Regions from separate parts of the Roseburia intestinalis L1-82 genome, predicted to be linked through region 2. Evidence: predicted binding sites of a transcription regulator. Region 2 holds the regulator's gene; each other region holds the start of a gene.
What was found. The regulator HrcA, encoded in region 2, represses chaperone genes, less so after heat shock. The targets are predictions, from matches to a motif close to TGTTAGCACTCNNNNNNNNNGAGTGCTAACA.
Positions count from the first base shown of each region.

Region 1: a site for HrcA is predicted at 3,728-3,758, ahead of clpB (ATP-dependent chaperone ClpB). Genes of this name have one in related genera too.
Region 3: a site for HrcA is predicted at 1,354-1,384, ahead of RIL182_RS04410 (Hsp20/alpha crystallin family protein). Genes of this name have one in related genera too.

Region 1 covers NZ_LR027880.1:1,186,823-1,193,746, reverse strand. Annotated here, with positions in the region: gene RIL182_RS05625 (MATE family efflux transporter) at 1-845, shown strand, start outside; gene clpB (ATP-dependent chaperone ClpB) at 1,017-3,599, opposite strand; gene RIL182_RS05615 (BMP family ABC transporter substrate-binding protein) at 3,836-5,026, opposite strand; gene RIL182_RS05610 (HD domain-containing phosphohydrolase) at 5,028-6,924, opposite strand, start outside.
Region 2 covers NZ_LR027880.1:3,101,481-3,108,404, reverse strand. Annotated here, with positions in the region: gene RIL182_RS14685 (glucosyltransferase domain-containing protein) at 1-443, shown strand, start outside; gene RIL182_RS14680 (YfhO family protein) at 634-3,372, shown strand; gene RIL182_RS14675 (acyltransferase) at 3,397-4,470, shown strand; gene hrcA (heat-inducible transcriptional repressor HrcA) at 4,580-5,680, shown strand; gene grpE (nucleotide exchange factor GrpE) at 5,696-6,331, shown strand; gene dnaK (molecular chaperone DnaK) at 6,367-6,924, shown strand, end outside.
Region 3 covers NZ_LR027880.1:922,635-929,558, forward strand. Annotated here, with positions in the region: gene RIL182_RS04395 (helix-turn-helix domain-containing protein) at 1-233, shown strand, start outside; gene RIL182_RS21925 (acyltransferase family protein) at 331-846, shown strand; gene RIL182_RS21930 (acyltransferase family protein) at 755-1,282, shown strand; gene RIL182_RS04410 (Hsp20/alpha crystallin family protein) at 1,536-1,982, shown strand; gene RIL182_RS04415 (response regulator transcription factor) at 2,209-2,883, shown strand; gene RIL182_RS04420 (sensor histidine kinase) at 2,887-4,287, shown strand; gene RIL182_RS04425 (hypothetical protein) at 4,430-5,146, shown strand; gene RIL182_RS04430 (glycoside hydrolase family 3 C-terminal domain-containing protein) at 5,304-6,924, shown strand, end outside.

The DNA.
Region 1 (6,924 bases), 1.9 Mb from region 2:
ACAGCAATACCCCTCTTTATTTTCTGATGATCAGTGCCGTTTTAAATATTTTAGGGGATCTGTTTTTTGTTGTCGTGTTGAAAGCCGGCAGCAACGGCTGCGCGGTATCTACCGTGCTGAGTGAAGCCTTATGCTGCGTTTTCTGTGTCATCTATATCCAGAAAAAAGTGCCATTATTAAGACTTGGGAAAAAATGGCTGGTGTTTGACCGTTCACTTTTACTGCGCACGATTGCATATGGCTGGACATCAGCATTGCAGCAGGCAACTGTACAGCTCGGTAAACTCGGGATCCAGGCGATCGTCAACACCATGGGCGTTTCGGTTGCTGCCGCATTTGCCATCGTAAACAGAATCGATGATTTTGCCTACACGCCGGAACAGAATATTGCGCACGCCATGACTGCCCTGATGGCACAGAATAAAGGTGCCGGAAAAAAAGACCGCATGCGGGAGGGATTCCGCTGCGGTATGATTCTTGAGATCATTTATGGTCTGATCGTGTTTGCGCTCTGCTTTTTATTTGCAAGAGAATTTATGCTCTGCTTCATCAAAGATGAGGAAGTCATCGGACACGGTGTTATCTACCTGCATCTGATCTCCCTGATGTATATACTGCCGGCTGTCACAAACGGGATCCAGGGGTATTTCCGCGGTATCGGCGATTTAAAGATCACACTTATCAGCAGTTTTGTAAATATGGGAATCCGCGTGCTTGCCGCCGCACCTCTCGTCTTTAAAATGCATCTTGGCATTGAGGCGCTGCCGTATTCCTACCTTGCCGGCTGGATTGCCATGCTGACCGTGGAGCTGCCGCTTTTGCTGCGCAAAGTACACAGCAAATAAACGAATTTTTTCAGATTTCTTCCTCATCATGTTCCTTCATCTTCAAAATACAACTATTGAAAAAAGGACTCTATCCGTTTTGGGGATAAAGTCCTTCTTTTTCTATTTTGTATCTATACAATTATCTCTTCAGGCACATTGTCTGATTCTCTCGCTACCATCCACAATCTGTCACTTTACGCGCGCAGTCAGATGGTCTCCTTCCACGTCAATCAGGATCGTATCGCCTTCCCTCACCTCATCCGCAAGAATCAGTTTTGCAGAAAGTGTCTCCACATGTTTCTGTAAGAAACGCTTTAACGGTCTTGCACCATAAACCGGATCGTATCCGTTGTCCACGATATACTGCTTTGCCGCATCTGTCAGCTCCACTGTGATCTCACGGTCAGAAAGACGTTTGTTGAGATCTGTGATCAGAAGGTTGATGATGTTGCCGATATTGCCTTTTGTGAGTGGCTTGAACATGATGATCTCATCGAGACGGTTCAAAAATTCCGGACGGAAGTGTCCTCTCAGTTCATTCATGACTGCCTCTTCACACTCCGGATTGATATCTCCGTTATCATCAATTCCTTCGAGCAGATGCGCCGAACCAAGGTTTGACGTCATAATAATGATCGTGTTTTTAAAGTCCACAGTCCTGCCCTGCGAATCGGTGATACGTCCATCATCAAGTACCTGTAACAGCACATTGAATACATCCGGATGTGCTTTTTCCACCTCATCAAACAGTACAACGGAATATGGTTTTCTGCGGACTGCCTCGGTGAGCTGACCGCCCTCATCGTATCCGACATATCCTGGAGGTGCTCCGATTAAACGGGAGACGGAATATTTCTCCATATACTCACTCATATCAAGACGCACCATGTTAGACTCGTCATCAAACAGGCTTGCCGCAAGTGCCTTTGCGAGCTCCGTCTTACCAACACCGGTAGGTCCTAAGAACAGGAACGAACCGATCGGCTTTGTCGGATCTTTGATACCTGCTTTGGAACGGATGATCGCTTCTGTAACCTTTGTGACACCCTCGTCCTGTCCGATGACACGTTTGTGTAGTTCCTCATCGAGATGAAGTGTCTTGTTTCTCTCACTCTCCGTCAGTTTTGCAACCGGGATACCGGTCCAGCGGGAAATAATACGTGCAATCTCCTCCTCGCTGACATTTTCATGTACCAGGGAAAGATCACGGTTCTTTACTTCCTCTTCTTCGGCTTCCAACTGTTTTTCTAACTGCGGCAATTTGCCATACTGCAATTCTGCTGCTTTTTCCAGATCATAATTCTGCTGTGCGGTCTTGATCTCATTTTTGACTGTCTCGATCTCCTCACGCAGTTTCTGGACTTTTTCTACCGATTTCTTTTCATTTTCCCACTGCGCTTTTTTCGTATTAAACGTATCGCGCAGTTCTGCCAATTCTTTCTGCAGGTCAGCGAGACGCTCCTGGCTTAACCTGTCTGTTTCTTTCTTTAATGCGGTTTCCTCAATCTCAAGCTGCATGACACGACGGTTTAATTCATCGAGTTCTGTCGGCATGGAATCAAGTTCTGTCTTGATCAGGGCACATGCCTCATCCACAAGGTCGATCGCTTTATCCGGCAGGAAACGGTCGGAAATATAACGGTTTGAGAGCACTGCTGCCGATACTAACGCAGAGTCTGTGATCTTTACACCGTGGAACACTTCGTAGCGCTCCTTTAAACCACGCAGAATGGAGATCGTATCCTCAACCGTCGGCTCATCCACCATAACCGGCTGGAATCTTCGCTCTAACGCTGCATCTTTTTCAATATATTCACGGTACTCATCGAGTGTCGTTGCACCGATACAATGCAGTTCACCACGCGCAAGCATAGGTTTTAACAGCTGTCCGGCATCCATTGCGCCGTCCGTTTTTCCGGCTCCGACGATCGTGTGCAGCTCATCGATAAACAGGATGATCTGTCCGTCAGAATTTTTGATATCATCAAGAACCGCTTTCAAACGCTCCTCAAATTCACCACGATACTTCGCACCTGCTACCAGGGCACCCATATCCAGTGCAAATAACTTTTTGTCTTTTAAGCCTTCCGGCACATCCCCTTTTACGATACGCTGTGCAAGCCCCTCTACGACTGCGGTCTTACCTACACCAGGCTCACCGATCAGTACCGGGTTATTTTTCGTCTTACGGGAAAGGATGCGAACCACGTTACGGATCTCATCATCACGCCCGATGACCGGATCAAGTTTCTGCTCTTTTGCACGCGCTACCATATCGTAACCGTATTTTTCAAGAGTATCATAAGTAGCTTCCGGATTGTCCGAAACAACACGCTGGTTGCCGCGCACGGTTGAGAGTGCCTGTAAAAACCGGTCTCTCGTGATCCCATACTCTTTAAAGATCTCCTTCATCGCCTTGTTCGGGTATTTTAACAATGCAAGAAAAAGATGCTCCACGGAAACATATTCGTCTCCCATCTGCTTTGCCTCGTCCTCTGCATGGATCAGCACTTTATTTAAGTCCTGTCCGACATAGACCTGACCGCCGGATACCTTTACCCTTGCTGCGAGATGTTTCTTTGCGTTATCCAGAAAATGCTCTTTCTGGATTTCCATTTTTTCTATCAGTTTTAAAATCAGTCCGTCTTCCTGCTGCAGCAATGCAACAAGCAGATGTTCCTGCTCGATTTCCTGATTGCCATATTCATATGCAAGTTTTTCACAATCATTGATCGCTTCTACGGACTTCTGTGTAAATTTCTGAATGTTCATATATTCTTCCTCCCTCTTATTCAATTGTGGTCCAAACTGGACATCTATATCAAATGATGGCGGACCATCATGAGTTTTCCCTCTTATTTATATCTTTTTCCGTTTACAATTTGTGTTATACACCCGTTTGTTAGCACTGTCAAGAGGTGAGTGCTAATTATTTTATAAAAAAAATATAAACTGTCCTGCGAATACGATATGCTCTGCATCCGCAGGACTTTTTCCCTCACAATCCCCTATTCTTCTATCCGGATCACATCTTTCAGCACATAATGAAACGAAGGTGCAGACGCAAACTCATTCTCCGTATATCCCTGATTCAGATCATAAGTATCGTCCGGGTCATCCGGATCTGCCCCGACATAATCTCCCCGGAACACATCCAGTTTCCCCTGCTCAAACTGCCGGATCACTTTCTGCATTTTTTCCACTGTGCCATCCGCAGCCGTAATTTCATTTAACTCTAACATCTGCACCCAGTCTTCTTCAAAACCGGCACCAATATCATTTCCATTGACAGTTCCTTTGATACTTTTCTCAATCACACGGTCGTTTAAAACTGCATCCACAGCTCCCATCATATAGGGTTCCCAGTTGATCTTGCACCCGGTGAGATAAGTGGTCGGCGCCACATCTTCCATACTCTGATTATAACTTACCAGATAAACCGGGGTCCCCGCAGCAGTTTCCTCACACGCGGTAGCCGGGCCTGCGGTATCCGAATGCTGTGATATGATCACACAGCCCTCATCGATCAGGTCTTTGGCATACTTTTTTTCCGTCCGATAATCATTCCATTTATTGGTATAACGCACTGTCATCACCGCATCCGGTACGACTGATCTCACTCCGAGCAAAAATGCCGTATATCCGGAGATCACCTCCGCATAAGGATAGGCTGCAACATATCCGATCTTTGCCTGCTGCTCTGTGATCACGCCTTCTTTTATCAGTTCTTTCATTTTCATCCCGGCTGCCACTCCCGCCGTATATCTTCCCTGATAAATTTTCCCCATAAATGTATGATAATTTTTTAAAACAGGTTCTTCATTTGCATTCGCACATGTTGCCATACAAAACTCGATCCCGGGATATTTTTCTGCAAACTCCTTCGTAACGGTTCCATAATTATAACTGGTCGTAAAAATCAGGTCACACCCGGCATCCACAAGCTGCTGTAAGTACTCCCTTTCCGTTCCCTCCGCAACATTATTGAGTGCAATGGCTTTTACCTGATCCCCGTATTTTGTCTTGATTGCCTCCTGCGCATCAATAAAATTGCTGGTATATGCGGTACTCGCATCTCCAACATACACAAAACCAACAGTGATCTCTTTTTCTTCGTCTCTCAGAAAGTATACAGATGCCGACACAAGAGCAATCACAACCAGACAGGTGCACAATGTCACAAGATATACTTTTTTCACCTTACTCCTCCTCTTTTTCCCTACTATGATCTGCATGTGCATGTTCTTTGTACAGACTGCATATGTCAATCTTTCCATTGTCAATCAGTCCTAACATAACATCGACAAGTCCTGGATCAAACTGCGTTCCCCTTCCATTTTTCAGTTCCTGTATCACATAGGCCATATCCAACTGTTTCCGGTAAACGCGATTCGCCGTCATTGCATCAAATGTATCTGCAATTCCGATAATTCTGGCATTGATCGGGATTTCTTCTCCTTTTAACCCGTGCACATATCCTTTTCCATCGTATCTTTCATGATGATATAAGGCACCTTCTTCCACATGGTCTACGATCGTGAAACTTTTTAAGATCTCCGCACCTTTCGTCACATGCGATTTCATAATTCCATATTCCTCGTCTGTTAATTTCTCCGGCTTATTTAAAATCCGGTCGGGAATACCGATCTTTCCGATATCATGTAAAAGTGCTGCCTTTTTCAGATCCTCACAGCTTTTCTCATCAAACCCAAGTTCTTTTGCGATCAGTACGGAATATTCTGCCACACGCTCAGAATGCTGACTCGTCCTTACATCTTTAGCGTCTACCGTCTTAGCAATCGTAAGTACCGTCTCATTCCCCATTTCCAGCTGCTTTTTTACCAGTTCAATCTCCTTTTTCTGAAGATTGATCACTCTCTGCACCTGTGTATGAAAAATCATCCAGGTCAGATAAGCTACTGCTAACGTAAACACTGCCACTATATAAACCACAAACCACCAGTGATCGTAGATCTCTGCCTTTTTTTCAATGGTATACACACTTTCCACTACCGGATTCTGTCCCTTATGATCCAGCACCGCAATATGAAACTTATAGGTTCCTACCGGAAGATTTGTATAAATCACACTGGACATCTCACTTTGGGACACCACCTGCGGCTCACTGTCATACCCCTCTAAGTAAACACTTACATAAGGGATATTCACGGAATAATTGATAATTTCCGGAAATATCTCAAGCTTTTCTGCTCCCCTTTCCAGATAGATCACCTCTCCACGTCTGACAAAATGCGATACATCATCTATTTTTACGGATTTCATCTGCATACGGTAGGAACGGACGGAAACCTCATAATTTTTAAGATCCATACAAATCACGCCCGTATCTGTGGAAAAATAGAAATTCATATTCTCATCTACATAATTCCATGCATTTGGTGTCAGCGCCCGGTTAAGCCCGGCATCACTGTTTAACAGTTTATACTCTAATTTCCTCCCGGACAAAAGATCCTCTTTATCCACAACATAGATCCCCGCTGACCCTGATATAAACAAAGTATGGTCGATTCCCTCCACAATATCATAATTATTATAATAAGGAAATTTATCAAGACTCCTGATTTTTCCTTCCGTATCCATGTAACAGATTCCATTACTTGTTACAATAAATACACCTCCATCCTCATTTTTCACCATACGGAGGATCACCTCTGAGCTTAATCCATCCTCTTTGTTGTAAACATCTTCCACTTTTCCATTTTTTATCACCGCGATTCCATTTCCATCCGTGCCGGCAAATATGGTTCCATCTTCCTGTTCTAATACACAAAGAATCTTCGGTACCGTAAGTCCATCTGTTTCACCGGTCACTTTTGTAATCTCCCCATCCCGGATAAATGTAAGTCCCGCATCTCCTGCCGCAAGTATCGTCCCGTTTTTTAGTTCTTCGACGGTACGGTATTTATTACCATTTGCCCCACTGGCATTATCATAGACAAAAGTCTCTCCTTTTGCTGTAATCTCATAAATGCCCTTTCCCGTTGTGCAGATCCACAAGTTTCCACAGCTGTCTGTCCGAATACATCGTATTCTTGTGCCAGCTAAGGTTTCCGTAACATCATCCGTATATTCTTCT
Region 2 (6,924 bases):
TGAAGGGATGCGGTATTTTTGTGCTTTGTGGACTGGTGTATTATAATGTGATTAACTGTAACATTGCATATTTTAATATGAATCTGAGCTATCATAAATCCATTTCTATCGCAGAGGATGTTTTGCAGCGTATCGAGCAGATGGATGAGTTTCAGAACCAGCATGATAAGGTCGTTATCATGGGTGATTATAATTGTGCAACAGAGAATCTCCAGATTATGATGCCGAGCATTATGGGAATCAGCAATGACTCATTTCTGAATGATTCTTACCATTACACTATTATCTGGAATTATTGTTTTGGAGTCCAGATGGAACAGGCATCCTACGATGAAATGATAGGAATCATAGATACAGATGAATATAAAAATATGCCTGTTTACCCATTAAAGGGGTGTGTAGATTATATCAATGGAGTCATTGTGGTTAGAATGCAGGAATAGGAGGTAATGGATTATTCCATGTTTGTTTTAACAATGGTGTGGATTGCAGGTTTTGATAGTTTTGGCACACGTAATTTTCAGTGGCAGACTGACAGGTTATACAATTTTTTGAAATATGGATTTCATATGTAAGAGAAAGGGGGGACTAAAGACGAGGGGCTTTGGTCCCTTTGTATGTGAGGATTAAAAAATGAGATTCCTAAGGAATAAAGAGGAAAATGTCAGTAAAAAAGTCTGGTTCTTTCTGGCATATACCGTTTGTTTTGCAATCATTGCGGGGGCAGTGTTCTCCGTATTTATCATAAATAAAAAGAGTTTTATATGGGTTCCGGACGGTTTGCAGCAGCATTTCAATGCGCTGCTTTATTACCGTTCCTGGCTGTTATCGATCCTGGATACGCTGGCCACGGAACATAAGATCTCAGTCCCTCTCTGGGATATGCGGATTGGACTTGGATCAGATGTATTGACGACACTTCATTATTATGTCATTGGCGATCCGCTCAATCTTTTATCGGTGTTCGTGCCGGATGAAAAATATATGGAACTCTTTTACAATACGATGGTTCTGGTGAGAATATATCTTGCAGGTCTCGCGTTTTCTGCATACTGCAGATACCATGGACAGAAACCATATTCTACACTGCTTGGAGCAATGGTGTACGATTTCTGTTTCTGGGTTATTATTGCGGTGCGGCATCCGTATTTTTTAAATCCGATGATCTACCTGCCGCTGATTCTGGTCGGGGTGGATAAAATTTATAAAAAACAGAAACCATGGTTATATATGGGGATGCTTGCGGTAGCGACGGTCAGCAGTTTTTATTTTACATACATGATCTGTATCTTTGTTGCCATCTATGCTCTGCTTCGTTATCTGATGTTATTTGGAAAACCGGTTTTAAAGACGGTATGGTACTGGGTATGGCGTTTTGTGGCATACTCACTGGTGACACTGGCATCTGTTTCTGTCATATTACTCCCGGTTGTTGCCATGACACTGTCTACGGGAAGGGCAGGAGCGCAGCATACGTTTTCGATAATGTATCCGTTATCCTATTACCGGAAATTACTGTATGGCTTTCTGATCGGAGGTTCGACCTACTGGAGTGAACTTGGATATACGGGAATCGTCCTCTTAGCGGTGTTGTTACTTCTCTTTGGCGGCAGAAAAAACAGGGGGCTGCGTGCCGGATTTGTACTTATGACACTGTTGCTGTTGTTCCCGTTTGCCGGAAAAATGTTAAATGGAGGCAGTTATGTGGTCAACCGCTATATGTGGGCATACTCCATGCTTGTGTCTTTTATCGCGGTAAAAATGTATCCTCAGATGATGGAGATGCATTTTAAGAAAAAAATTGCACTGTTCTGGGCGGGGATCACCTATATCTGCCTGTGCTTGGAGATGCTTGGAAAGCATCAGAAACAGTATGTATTAGTGGCATTATTATTATTTTCCGTGCTGTTAGTTCTCATTGTCGGAACCGGGAAAAAGATGAAAGAAAAATTTGTTTTTAAGGCGGCATTGTTAGTGGTGGTGATGCTTGAACTGATCTATCAGGGATGGGCAGAATATGCGCCACAGGCGGGCAGTTATGTGGAAGAATTTGCCACGCAGGGGGAGGCACTTTCCATGCTGACAAAAGATGCTGCGGGTAGTCTTGTGAAAAATCATGCGAAAGATACGACATACCGCTATGAGTCCCTGCAGTCTGAGGAGTGGAAAAACACGGCGATGCAGCTTGGAATCAATGGTACCTCCTATTATTTCAGTCTTGCAAACCCGGATATCAACCAGTTTCAAAGAGAAATGTACATCAATCAGACCAGGGATTTCTGTTATTCCGGATTTGATGCGCGCACGATGTTAGAGGTGCTTTCCGGCGTGCGTTATTATGTGGTGCCGTCCGGGAACAGCGGACTGCGCCCATATGGTTATAATGTCTGCTTCAATCGCGGAACGCTTGGCGCCGGGGGACAGTATGAGGTAAAATGCGATGCCTATGAAAATGATTCGGTACTGCCGCTTGGCTTTGCAAGTGATGCGGTAATTCCACGGAGCACATATGAAGCGCTGGAGGTAACGGAAAAACAGCAGGCACTTTTACAGGGCATTGTCGTGGAAGATGATAAGATTCCATCTGCGTTAGCTGATACAAAGACGGAAACGGAATTTACGGATGAAGATATTTCTTATATGATCACAGATATGCACAATGTGGAACTGACCGACCAGGGATTTACTGCGACGGAAAAGAAAGCGTCAGTAACACTTTCCTTTGAGGGGATACCGGAGAGTGAAACTTACTTCATATTAAAAGGGCTTCAGTTTTCGGAGGAGGGAAAGACGTTAACACAGTCGAAGAGCCGTCTGCACATTGATGTGACCTGTGGAAAAATCACCAAAATGATCACATTCCTGACCAGAAAAAACAACTTTTACAGTGGTGTGGATGACTATCTGATCAATGCCGGATATCGTGATGAAAAAGCAGATGAGATCACACTGACCTTTCATGAAAAGGGAACTTACCGGTTTGATGAGATGCAGATTGTCTGCCAGCCGGTAAAACAGATTGCCGGTTGGACGAAAAGTCTGAAACAGGATATTTTAAAAGATGTTGTCATGGATACAAATCACATATCCGGTACCCTTACGGCAGATCAGGAAAAACTGCTCTGTATGACAATTCCGTACAGTAGCGGCTGGCGGGCGTATATAGATGGTGTGGAAACAGAGATTTTAAAGGCGGATACGATGTATATGGCAGTTGATGTGCCGGAGGGAACACATCAGATCGAATTTTATTACTGTACGCCGTATTTAAAAACAGGTGCTGGTTTGAGCGGACTTGGAATCCTGTCGGTGATCGGGATCGTTATTTTCAGGTATCGGAACGGAAGGAAAAAACAAAAAGAAATGGAATAGAGCAGAATAAGGAAAGGATCTGGGATGTCTACGATATATCTATCGGAAAAAAAGGAATACAGAGCACTTGATTTCTCAAAATTTGTGGCAGCATTTTTGGTTGCTGCCATTCATATTCCTCCGTTTGAGGAAATCGCACCGGTATTTTCACACGAATTTCAGCAGGTGATCTGCCGTATGGCAGTTCCGTTCTTTTTTGTGTGCACCGGCTATTTTATCGGAGAAAAAATAACAGACAAAGACAGGGTAAAAAAATATCTTTTCCATATTATAAAGATGTATGTATGGTGGAGTCTGTTATATCTGATACCGATCATTGACCGCTTCTGGGAGAAAAAAAGAAGTGCTGCCGGAAACATATTAGAACTTGCAAGAAGATTTTTTCTGATAGGATCTTACATACAGCTCTGGTATCTGCTTGCGACTGTTGCAGCGGTGCTGTTTTTGTATCTGTTGGTAACACGTTTTCGGTGGAATGTGAAAGGAATCGTGGCAGCGGCTGTGCTGTTGTATCTGACTGGAGTTTTCCACAATACTTACCGTCATGTATTCGATACCGTTTTACCGGCTGCGAATGAGATCCAATGGTATCTTTCTGTATTTGCTACGGCAAGAAACGGATTCTTTTTCGGATTCCCGTTTGTGACCATGGGCTATCTCTTTCGTGTGAAGGCAGACCGGATCCGAAAAAGTGCGTATGGATGGTACACGGTATTTTTCCTCGTGCTGATGATGCTGGAGGAATGGATCATCACGCAGAAGATCGGCGAGTCGTCGCATGATATGTATCTTATGACACCGCTTGTCACTGCAAATCTTTTCCTGGCTGCAGCCTTTGTCCCAGTGGGGGAGAGAATGGGAGCGGCTGCGAAAACAATGCGTGAACTCTCAACGGAAATTTTCCTTTTGCACATGCTGGTATATTTCTGGTACAAAAAGATCATGGAATGCATGGGACTGGATGCAGGGAACCATCTGGTACGTTATATGGTGGTTGTTACAGTTAGTGTTCTGATTGGTCTGATCCTCATATATATAAGAAGAAAAAGGTCTAAACAGGAAAATTATAAAAAAAATATAAAACAACAGAAATTATAAAAATTAGTGTTGACAAAAGAATATGATGGTGCTATTTTAAGTACATAGATGTTAGCACTCCACAATAATGAGTGCTAACAGATAAAAAGGTAACTGAGATCAGAGGCAGATGCCGGATTCTTACAGAAAGTTACAGAGTATGGAGATGGAGAAGAGAATGGACGAGGAATTCGAATTAGACGAACGAAAAACGAAAATTCTTGATGCAATCATCCGCAACTATTTAGAGACAGGCGAACCGGTTGGATCACGAACAATATCCAAGTATACCGATTTGAATCTGAGCTCTGCGACGATCCGTAATGAGATGGCAGATCTGGAAGAACTTGGATACATTTTACAGCCGCATACTTCAGCCGGCAGGATCCCTTCCGACAAAGGATACCGCTTTTATGTGGATCATCTGATGGAAGAGAAAGACCGTGAAGTGAATGAGATGAAGAGTTTCGTCATCGAACACACGGAGAAGATGGAACAGGTGCTGCAGCAGGTGGCAAAGATACTGGCGAACAATACCAATTATGCGACGATGGTTACAGCACCGACGTTTCATAAGAATAAAGTAAAGTTCATCCAGTTATCGAATATGAATGAAGAACAGATTTTAGCAACGATTGTTACCGAAGGCAATCTGGTCAAGAATAAAATTATTCCGGTCAGTGAACCGATCGACAATGAGACAATGTTAAAACTGAATTTCCTGTTAAATGCCAACTTAAACGGTCTTGCATTACAGGAGATCAACCTTGGAACCATCGCAAAGTTAAAAGAGCAGGCGGGCATCCACAGTGATATCATCAGTGATGTGCTTGACACCGTGGCAGAGACGATGGGACAGGATGAAGATATCCGCATTTATACAAGTGGAGCAACCAATTTCTTTAAATATCCGGAGTTAAGTGACTCGGAGAAAGCAAGTGAGCTGATCTCCACATTTGAGGAGAAACAGCAGTTAGCAAGCCTTGTAACTGAAAACCTGTTAGATGATGATAATACAGGAATTCAGGTTTATATAGGAAATGAAAGCCCGATACAGACCATGAAGGACTGCAGTGTTGTGACAGCAACATACGAATTGGGCGAAGGTGTTCGGGGAACGATAGGAATTGTCGGACCGAAACGAATGGATTATGAGAAAGTAATGGATAACCTGAAAACCTTGAAGAATTCTTTAGACGGAATTTTAAACAAGGATAAGGAACAGACATAGAAAGGTGGTTCATAGATGTCAGAGATGGATGAAAAGGTATTAGATGAAGCAATGGAATCTTCCACAGAGGAAAATGCTTCCGAGACCAAAGAGGATGAAAACGTGACATCCACGGAAGAAACAGCCGAAACAGCAGAGAACGCTGATGCAGAAGCTTCCGAAGCGGATTCCGAAGATCCTGATAAAAAGAAATCTTTTTTCAAAAAGAAGAAAGACAAAAAGGATGAGCAGATCGAGGAGCTTACCGATAAGGTAAAAAGACAGATGGCAGAGTTTGATAACTTCCGTAAGCGTACAGAGAAAGAAAAATCACAGATGTACGATATGGGAGCAAAAACAATCGTAGAAAAGATCCTGCCGGTCATTGATAACTTTGAGCGTGGTCTTGCAGCAGTTCCGGAAGATAACAAAGAAGATGCTTTTGTTGTCGGAATGGATAAGATCTACCGCCAGATGCTTACCGTATTAGAGGAAGCAGGCGTAAAACCGATCGAGGCGGTCGGTGCTGAATTTGATCCGAATTTCCACAATGCAGTCATGCATGTGGAGGATGAAACCTTAGGAGAGAATGTAGTAGCAGAAGAACTCCAGAAGGGATATATGTACAGAGATACTGTGGTAAGACACAGTATGGTAAAAGTAGCAAACTAATTATTCCATAGATATTAGATGAGGAGGAAATCATTATGAGTAAAATCATTGGTATTGACTTAGGTACGACAAACAGCTGTGTAGCTGTTATGGAAGGTGGAAAACCTACCGTTATCGCAAATCAGGAAGGTGCAAGAACAACACCATCTATCGTTGCATTTACAAAAACAGGTGAGAGATTAGTTGGTGAGCCTGCAAAACGTCAGGCTGTTACAAACGCAGAAAAAACCATATCTTCTATCAAGAGACATATGGGTACTGATTATAAAGTAGCAATCGATGACAAACAGTATTCTCCACAGCAGATTTCTGCAATGATCTTACAGAAGTTAAAAGCAGATGCAGAAGGATACTTAGGAGAGAAAGTAACAGAGGCTGTTATTACAGTTCCGGCTTACTTCAACGATGCACAGCGTCAGGCAACCAAAGATGCAGGTAAAATCGCAGGCCTTGATGTAAAACGTATCATCAACGAGCCGACAGCAGCAGCTTTAGCTTATGGTCTTGACAACGAGAAAGAGCAGAAGATCATGGTATATGACCTTGGTGGTGGTACATTTGATGTTTCCATCATTGAGATCGGTGACGGTGTC
Region 3 (6,924 bases), 2.2 Mb from region 2:
AAAGTCTTCCACTTCCGCCAAAAGGGAAGCATATGTTTGGAACGGTTACAGTCGGAGCGAGAGGACAGATCGTTCTGCCAAAGAAGGCGAGAGAAGTTTTTCAGATCAAAGCGGGAGATACGATCATGGTGTTAGGTGATGAAGCACAGGGGATTGCCCTGGTCAAAGCAGATGATATGATAGATTTCGTGCAGCAGGCATTAAAAATGGCAAATCAAAAGGATAAGAACTAAGACACAAAAAAGTGAGGAAAACACTGCAGGAGGAAATGGAGATTTTTATGAGAAAACATTATCTGGATAATATCCGGTTTCTGACGATTTTTTTGTTGTGATCTTTCATGTTTATTTTTATTACAATAATATTGGAACCGAGGCGATGTTTGCCGGTTTAAAACCGTATGAAGGAGCAGTTACATTTGCGGGGATTTACCAGTATTTTGTATACCCGTGGTTTATGTTACTGCTGTTTGTAGTCGCCGGAATCAGTGCAAGATATGCACTGGAAAAGAGGACAGAAAGACAGTTTTTGAAAGAGAGGGTGGATAAGATTCTGGCGCCGTCGACACTTGGTGTTCTGGCATTTGGCTGGCTCGGTGGATATGTGATCTATCTTCACACTGCGCGTGGCAATATGCCGGAGAGTGTACCGGCTTTTGTGAGAGTCATTATCATCTTATGCTGTGGTATCGGGGCACTGTGGTTTTGCCATGTATTGTTTGTGGCAGCACTATTTCTGCTTCTGATCCGGAAAATTGCAGGAAAATGCAACGCTGCTTATCACGTCCTACCGGAACGGCATTTATATTCCGGCATTTTTAGCCGGATATTACCTGTTTTCGAATGAAAGTGTCATGGAAAAAATAAAAAATGCAGTGCTCCTATTGGGCATTTGTGCAGCTGTAAGCGGCATATTTTATATCGTAAGATGTTATGGAATGGCATATACGGACAAAGATGTACTGTCAAGATGGGATTTAAACCTGTATGCATTTTTTATGGTTTTGCTCGTGCTTGGTGCAGGTCCAAAATGGCTTGATTTTTCCAATAATTTTACGAATTATATGGGAAAATGCTGTTTCGGTATCTATGTATTACATATCCCGGTACTTTTAGTGATCAATTATCTTCTGGCTGGAAAGGAGCTGCCATTGACTGTAGTCTATGGTATTGAATTGGTGGGTGGATTTGTGGTTTCAATCTTATTATATGAAGTGATACGTCGGATCCCGGTGCTTAGATACTGGATTTTGGGGATTCGGAAACAACGGAATAACGTTTGAAAAGCGAGATATAATGGACTTTTTTGATAAAAATATCAGCTAAAATATGATTTCACAAAAAGTTCACAGAAAATTAGCACTCACCTCTTGACAGCGCTAATAAGTGGTGGTATAACATAGTCAGAACAAAGGAAGAGGGAACAAAAAGAGAAGATGATTCCCCAGAGTTCCTTCGTCTGAGGTTCCAAAACAAAGGTAAAAAACATGGGAGGTTCCACAGAAAGTGGACCGGTAGAAAAAGGAGAGATGACTTATGTTACTGCCTAGCATTTTTGGAGAAAACTTATTTGATGACTGGATGGATTTCTCATTCCCAGAGATTCCGGATGTTGATAAAACATTGTATGGTAAACATGCAAAGAACATGATGAAGACAGATGTAAAGGAGACCGAGAAAGGTTACGAAGTAGCCGTTGATCTTCCAGGATTTAAGAAAGACGAGATCCAGCTTGAGTTAAACGATGGTTACCTTACCATCAGCGCTGAGAAGGGTCTCGACAAGGAAGAGAAGGATAAGAAAGACAAATACATCAGACGTGAACGTTACGCCGGAAGTATGAGCCGTACCTTCTATGTAGGCGAGAGTGTTACCGAAAACGATATCCACGCAAAATACGAAAATGGTATTTTAACACTGGATGTCCCGAAGGAAGAAGCAAAGAAAGTTCCGGAAAAACGATACATATCCATTGAGGGATAACAGATGAGAGGATGCCCCCGGAGAGCGAAAGCTCTTCGGGGGCATTTTTGTGCGTAAGAAGATTTTTACAGGTTGTATATGAGAAATGAATGTTGTATAGTATCTGCAAGAAATATCTTCTTTCGTGAATGTTATAAATGTTGGTTTCGTTACTTTCATTATATAACAATTGGATTTAAAGGGGATTATAATGACGCGGTAAAAAACAAAGGAGAAGGAAATAAACATGAGAATTTTTTTGGCGGAAGATGAACAGGATTTAAATGCCATTATTGTTCAAAAACTGACTGAGGATGGTTACAGTGTGGATCATTGTTTTGATGGCAGGACAGCAATAGATATCCTTTCCTGTACGGAGTATGATGCAGTGATTCTTGATATTATGATGCCAAAAGCAGATGGATTTACAGTGCTGCGTGCGCTGAGGGGAATGGGAAAGACAACACCGGTGCTATTTCTGACAGCAAAGGATGCTGTTTCGGACAGAGTAAAGGGATTAGACAGTGGGGCAAATGATTATCTTGTGAAGCCATTTTCGTTTGAAGAGTTGTCAGCACGTCTGCGCGCAATGATGAGGGGATCTTTCGGAGTTACTGACAATGTTTTGCATATTGCGGATCTTTCTTTGGATTGCACTTCCCACAGGGTAATGCGGGGGGGAAAAGAGATCACATTATCGGCTAAAGAGTATGCCATGCTGGAATATTTCATGTACAATCAGGGGCGTGTGCTGTCTCGTGAGATGATAGAGGATCATGTCTGGAATTTTGATTACGAAGGGGGCACGAATGTAGTGGATGTTTATATCAGCTATCTTCGAAAAAAAATTGATGGTGGATATGACAAAAAGTTGATTCATACAGTCCGTGGAAGAGGATTTATAATGAGAGAGGAAATTTAAGATATGGGGAGATTCTCAATCCGTCTGAAAATAACAATCTGGTTTACTGCAGCATTGGTGGTAATAGTACTATTTGCATATCTGATGATTTTTGTCGTCAGCCGTCAGATTTTGATAAAAACAATACAGGATAGTCTGGTGGAGACAGTGGAAAATAATGTGGATGAGATTGAATATTTTTCTGGGATGGATGAAATCCGTACAGATGCGGATATTGATTATTTGATTGATTACCGGAAAGGGTATCTGGAAATTGACGACGATTTTCTGAGCAAGGTAAATGAAGTCTATACAGGATTGTATGATGAAAAGTCAAGGCTTATTTATGGAGAAAATCCAATAGCTGCAAAAGTGGCAGATCTGGAATTTGTGGATTCCGAGATTCAAAAAGTAATGAAGGATGGAACGGGGTATTATATTTTTGACCGGAAACTCACAGCAGAAGGACTTAACGGATTATGGCTTCGTGGAGTGGTATCAGAGGAACAGGGAGAGCGTCAGAGCTTTGGGATTATGCGGATTGCACTGGTTCTTCTGCCGGTTCTGGTCGTAATAGCATCTGCGGGAGGATATTTTATTGCTGGACGTACATTAAATCCAATTCAGAAAATAGCTGGGACTGCAAGAAAGATTGGAGAAGAAAATGATTTGAAATGCAGGATCAATCTTGGAAAAGGGAATGATGAACTGCACCAGCTTGCGGATATATTTAATGAGATGTTTGAACGACTGGAAAGTACATTTGAAAAGGAACAACAATTTACATCTGACGTTTCACATGAACTAAGAACACCGATGGCTGTCATTTCAGCACAGTGTGAGTATACACTTGAAAAAGAAAGAAGCGTAGGGGAATATGAAGATGCCTTGCGGGTAATCAGGCGTCAGGCGCGGAAAATGACAAAACTTATTGATCATATGCTGGACTTTGCCAGACTGGAAATGAAATCAGGAAAATATGCAGAGGAAACTGTTGATATGGAAGAACTGGTGGCATCTATTTGCTCTGATATGAAGCTGATAAGAGAAAAGGAAATTATGCTTGATTATGAGACGGAGCAGGCAGTGTTTTATGGAAATCGTGAACTTTTATCAAGAATTCTCGTTAATCTTGTCAGCAATGCCTATCGTTATGGGAAAGAGAATGGGCATATCTTTGTGAAATTAAAGAAAGAAGAAACGGAACTTGTTTTGTCTGTAACGGATGATGGGATAGGAATTGCAGAAGAAGAGCAGGAAAAGATCTTCCGGCGGTTTTATCAGACTGATGTATCGCGAGGAGGCGAGGGAAGTGGACTTGGGCTTGCCATGGTTTATGAAATTGTGAAGTTTTACAGAGGAAAAATCCAAGTGAAAAGTGAGGCAGGCAGTGGGAGTGTTTTTCAGGTAAAACTGCCGCTTTGATAAAAGCAGACATATGGAAATCAATAATGATTATAAAAAATTTGTCGTATTAATAATGTTCTAATAAATGCATGATATAATCAAAGTACAAAGCAAAACAATTAGAAATGAGAAACTCTCATGAAAAAAGGAGGATTTGTTTATGAAGAGAGCAGCAAAACAGGTTTTAATTGTACTTTTGGTTGTGATGGCGGTAATTGGTACGGGAAACATTTCAGCACAGGCAGATTATAACTGGAAACCGAAGAAGGTTTCCATAGCGCAGTCGGCAAAAAAGGTTTCTCAGGGAAAGGAGTTTGAAATCAGAGCGAAAGTAACTCCAATAGATGCTGAGGACGATTATATCCGCTGGGAAATTATTTCAGGAAAAAAATATGTAAAATTTGAGGATCGTGACCGCACAGGCGATGAAATGGATTTCATTGCAGTAAAACCAGGAAAAGCAAAAATCAGGTGTTATGTACAGGGAAAGAGTAAGAAGAAATATGGTGATACGATAACTGTAACTGTGACGAAGAAAAAGAGTGATTATTCATTGGCAAAGGTTGGAGAATCGGTCAAATATGTAGAAGCATGGGATGATTTTGATTTAGAGGTCAAAAAAGGATCCTCAATAAAGAACAGTCAGTTAAAATGGGAGATCAGTGATACAAGTATTGTCTCGTTTGCAGAAAGAAAAACAACCGGAACGGACGTTGAGTTTTATGCGGAAAAGACAGGAACAGTACGGGTAACCTGTACATGTACAAGTGGTAAGGCAAAGGGTAAAAAAGTAGTATATACCGTGAATGTTATTGCGGATGATGATGACTACGATGATGATGACTACGATGATGACTATTATGATGACTATGATTGAGCATGATTGAGAGCGAAAACTCTTCGGGGGCATTTTTGACAGTTTATGCAAAAAATGCCCCCATTTGTGAAATACTCCCTCGTCATCTTTTGTTTGTGCTATGCTGAAATTACGAAAGTGAAAGATGTGCAGATCACAAATCAAGAGAGGATCAATCATGAGTTTAAAATACGAATCTATCATAAAACAGATGTCACTCGAAGAAAAAGCCCTGATGATGTCCGGCAAAAACACCTGGGAGACAGTGGATTTTGAAAAATACGGAATCCCGTCCATGGCGATGTCTGACGGACCGCACGGATTGAGAAGACAGGCGGGAGCCGGAGACCACTTGGGATTAAATGCAAGTCTCCCTGCGACCTGTTTTCCGACCGCAGCCTCGGTTGCAAACAGCTGGGATGAAACATTAGGTGAGGAGATCGGAACGGCATTAGCAGAGGAAGCCGTGACCATGGATGTCAATGTGATCTTAGGACCGGGATTAAACATCAAGAGAAGCCCGCTCTGTGGAAGAAATTTTGAATATTTTTCCGAAGATCCGTACCATGCAGGAAAAATGGCGGCAGCCTATGTAAGGGGAATCCAGAGCAAAGGAATCGCAGCCTGCCCGAAGCATTTTGCAGCAAACAGCCAGGAATTGCGCCGTATGGCAAATGATTCCGTTGTGGATGAGAGAACCTTCCGCGAGATCTATACGACCGGATTTGAGATCGCGGTAAAAGAAGGAAAAGCGAAGTCGATCATGTCTTCTTATAATGAAGTAAACGGTGTCTATGCCAATGAGAACCGCCACATGTTACAGGAAATCTTAGTCGATGAATGGGGCTTTGACGGATATGTGGTATCCGACTGGGGTGGAAGCAACGACCACGCACTCGGCGTGAAAAACGGAAGTCATCTTGAGATGCCGGGCACCGGAAAATCCGGAATGCATGATATCGTAAATGCCGTGAAAAACGGAACATTAGAAGAGAGTGTGTTAGATCAGCGCTTAGATGAACTGCTCCGTGTCATTTTTGCGACGCATCAGGCGACCGTGGATGGAAAAGGAACTACTTTCAATAAGGAAGCGCATCATAAACTTGCACGCAAAGCGGCCGAGGAGAGCATCGTCCTTTTAAAAAATGAAGAGCAGATCCTTCCATTAAAACAGGGGACAAAAGTGGCTGTGATCGGAGACTTTGCAAAGACTCCGCGATATCAGGGAGCAGGATCTTCCTTAGTGAATCCGGAAATGCCGCCGGAGTCCATATTAGAGGAGATAAAAGACAGCGGACTTACGATGACAGCCTGTGAACAGGGTTATATCAGAAACAGAAAACCAAATGCTAAACTGGTAAAGGCAGCTGTTGATGCAGCAAAAAATGCGGATGTGGTGCTGTTTTTCGGAGGTCTTGACGAGATCAGCGAATCGGAGGGACTCGACCGTGCCCATATGCATATGCCTGTGGCACAGGATGAACTGATCAATGAGCTTACCACAGTAAACAAAAATGTGATCGTAGTCCTCTCAGCGGGATCTTCCGTGGAAATGCCGTGGTATCCGTATGTCAAAGGAATTGTGCACGGTTACCTCGGCGGTCAGGCGGGTGCGTCAGCGATGCTTAACGTTCTGACCGGAAAAGTCTGCCCGTCCGGAAAACTGAATGAGACCTATCCGCTTCATTATGAAGATACGCCGGCGTATGAATATTATCCGAGCAAAGAGAGAAGCAGCGAATACCGGGAAGGACTTTATGTAGGATACCGCTACTACACGACAGTAGGTAAAAAAGTGC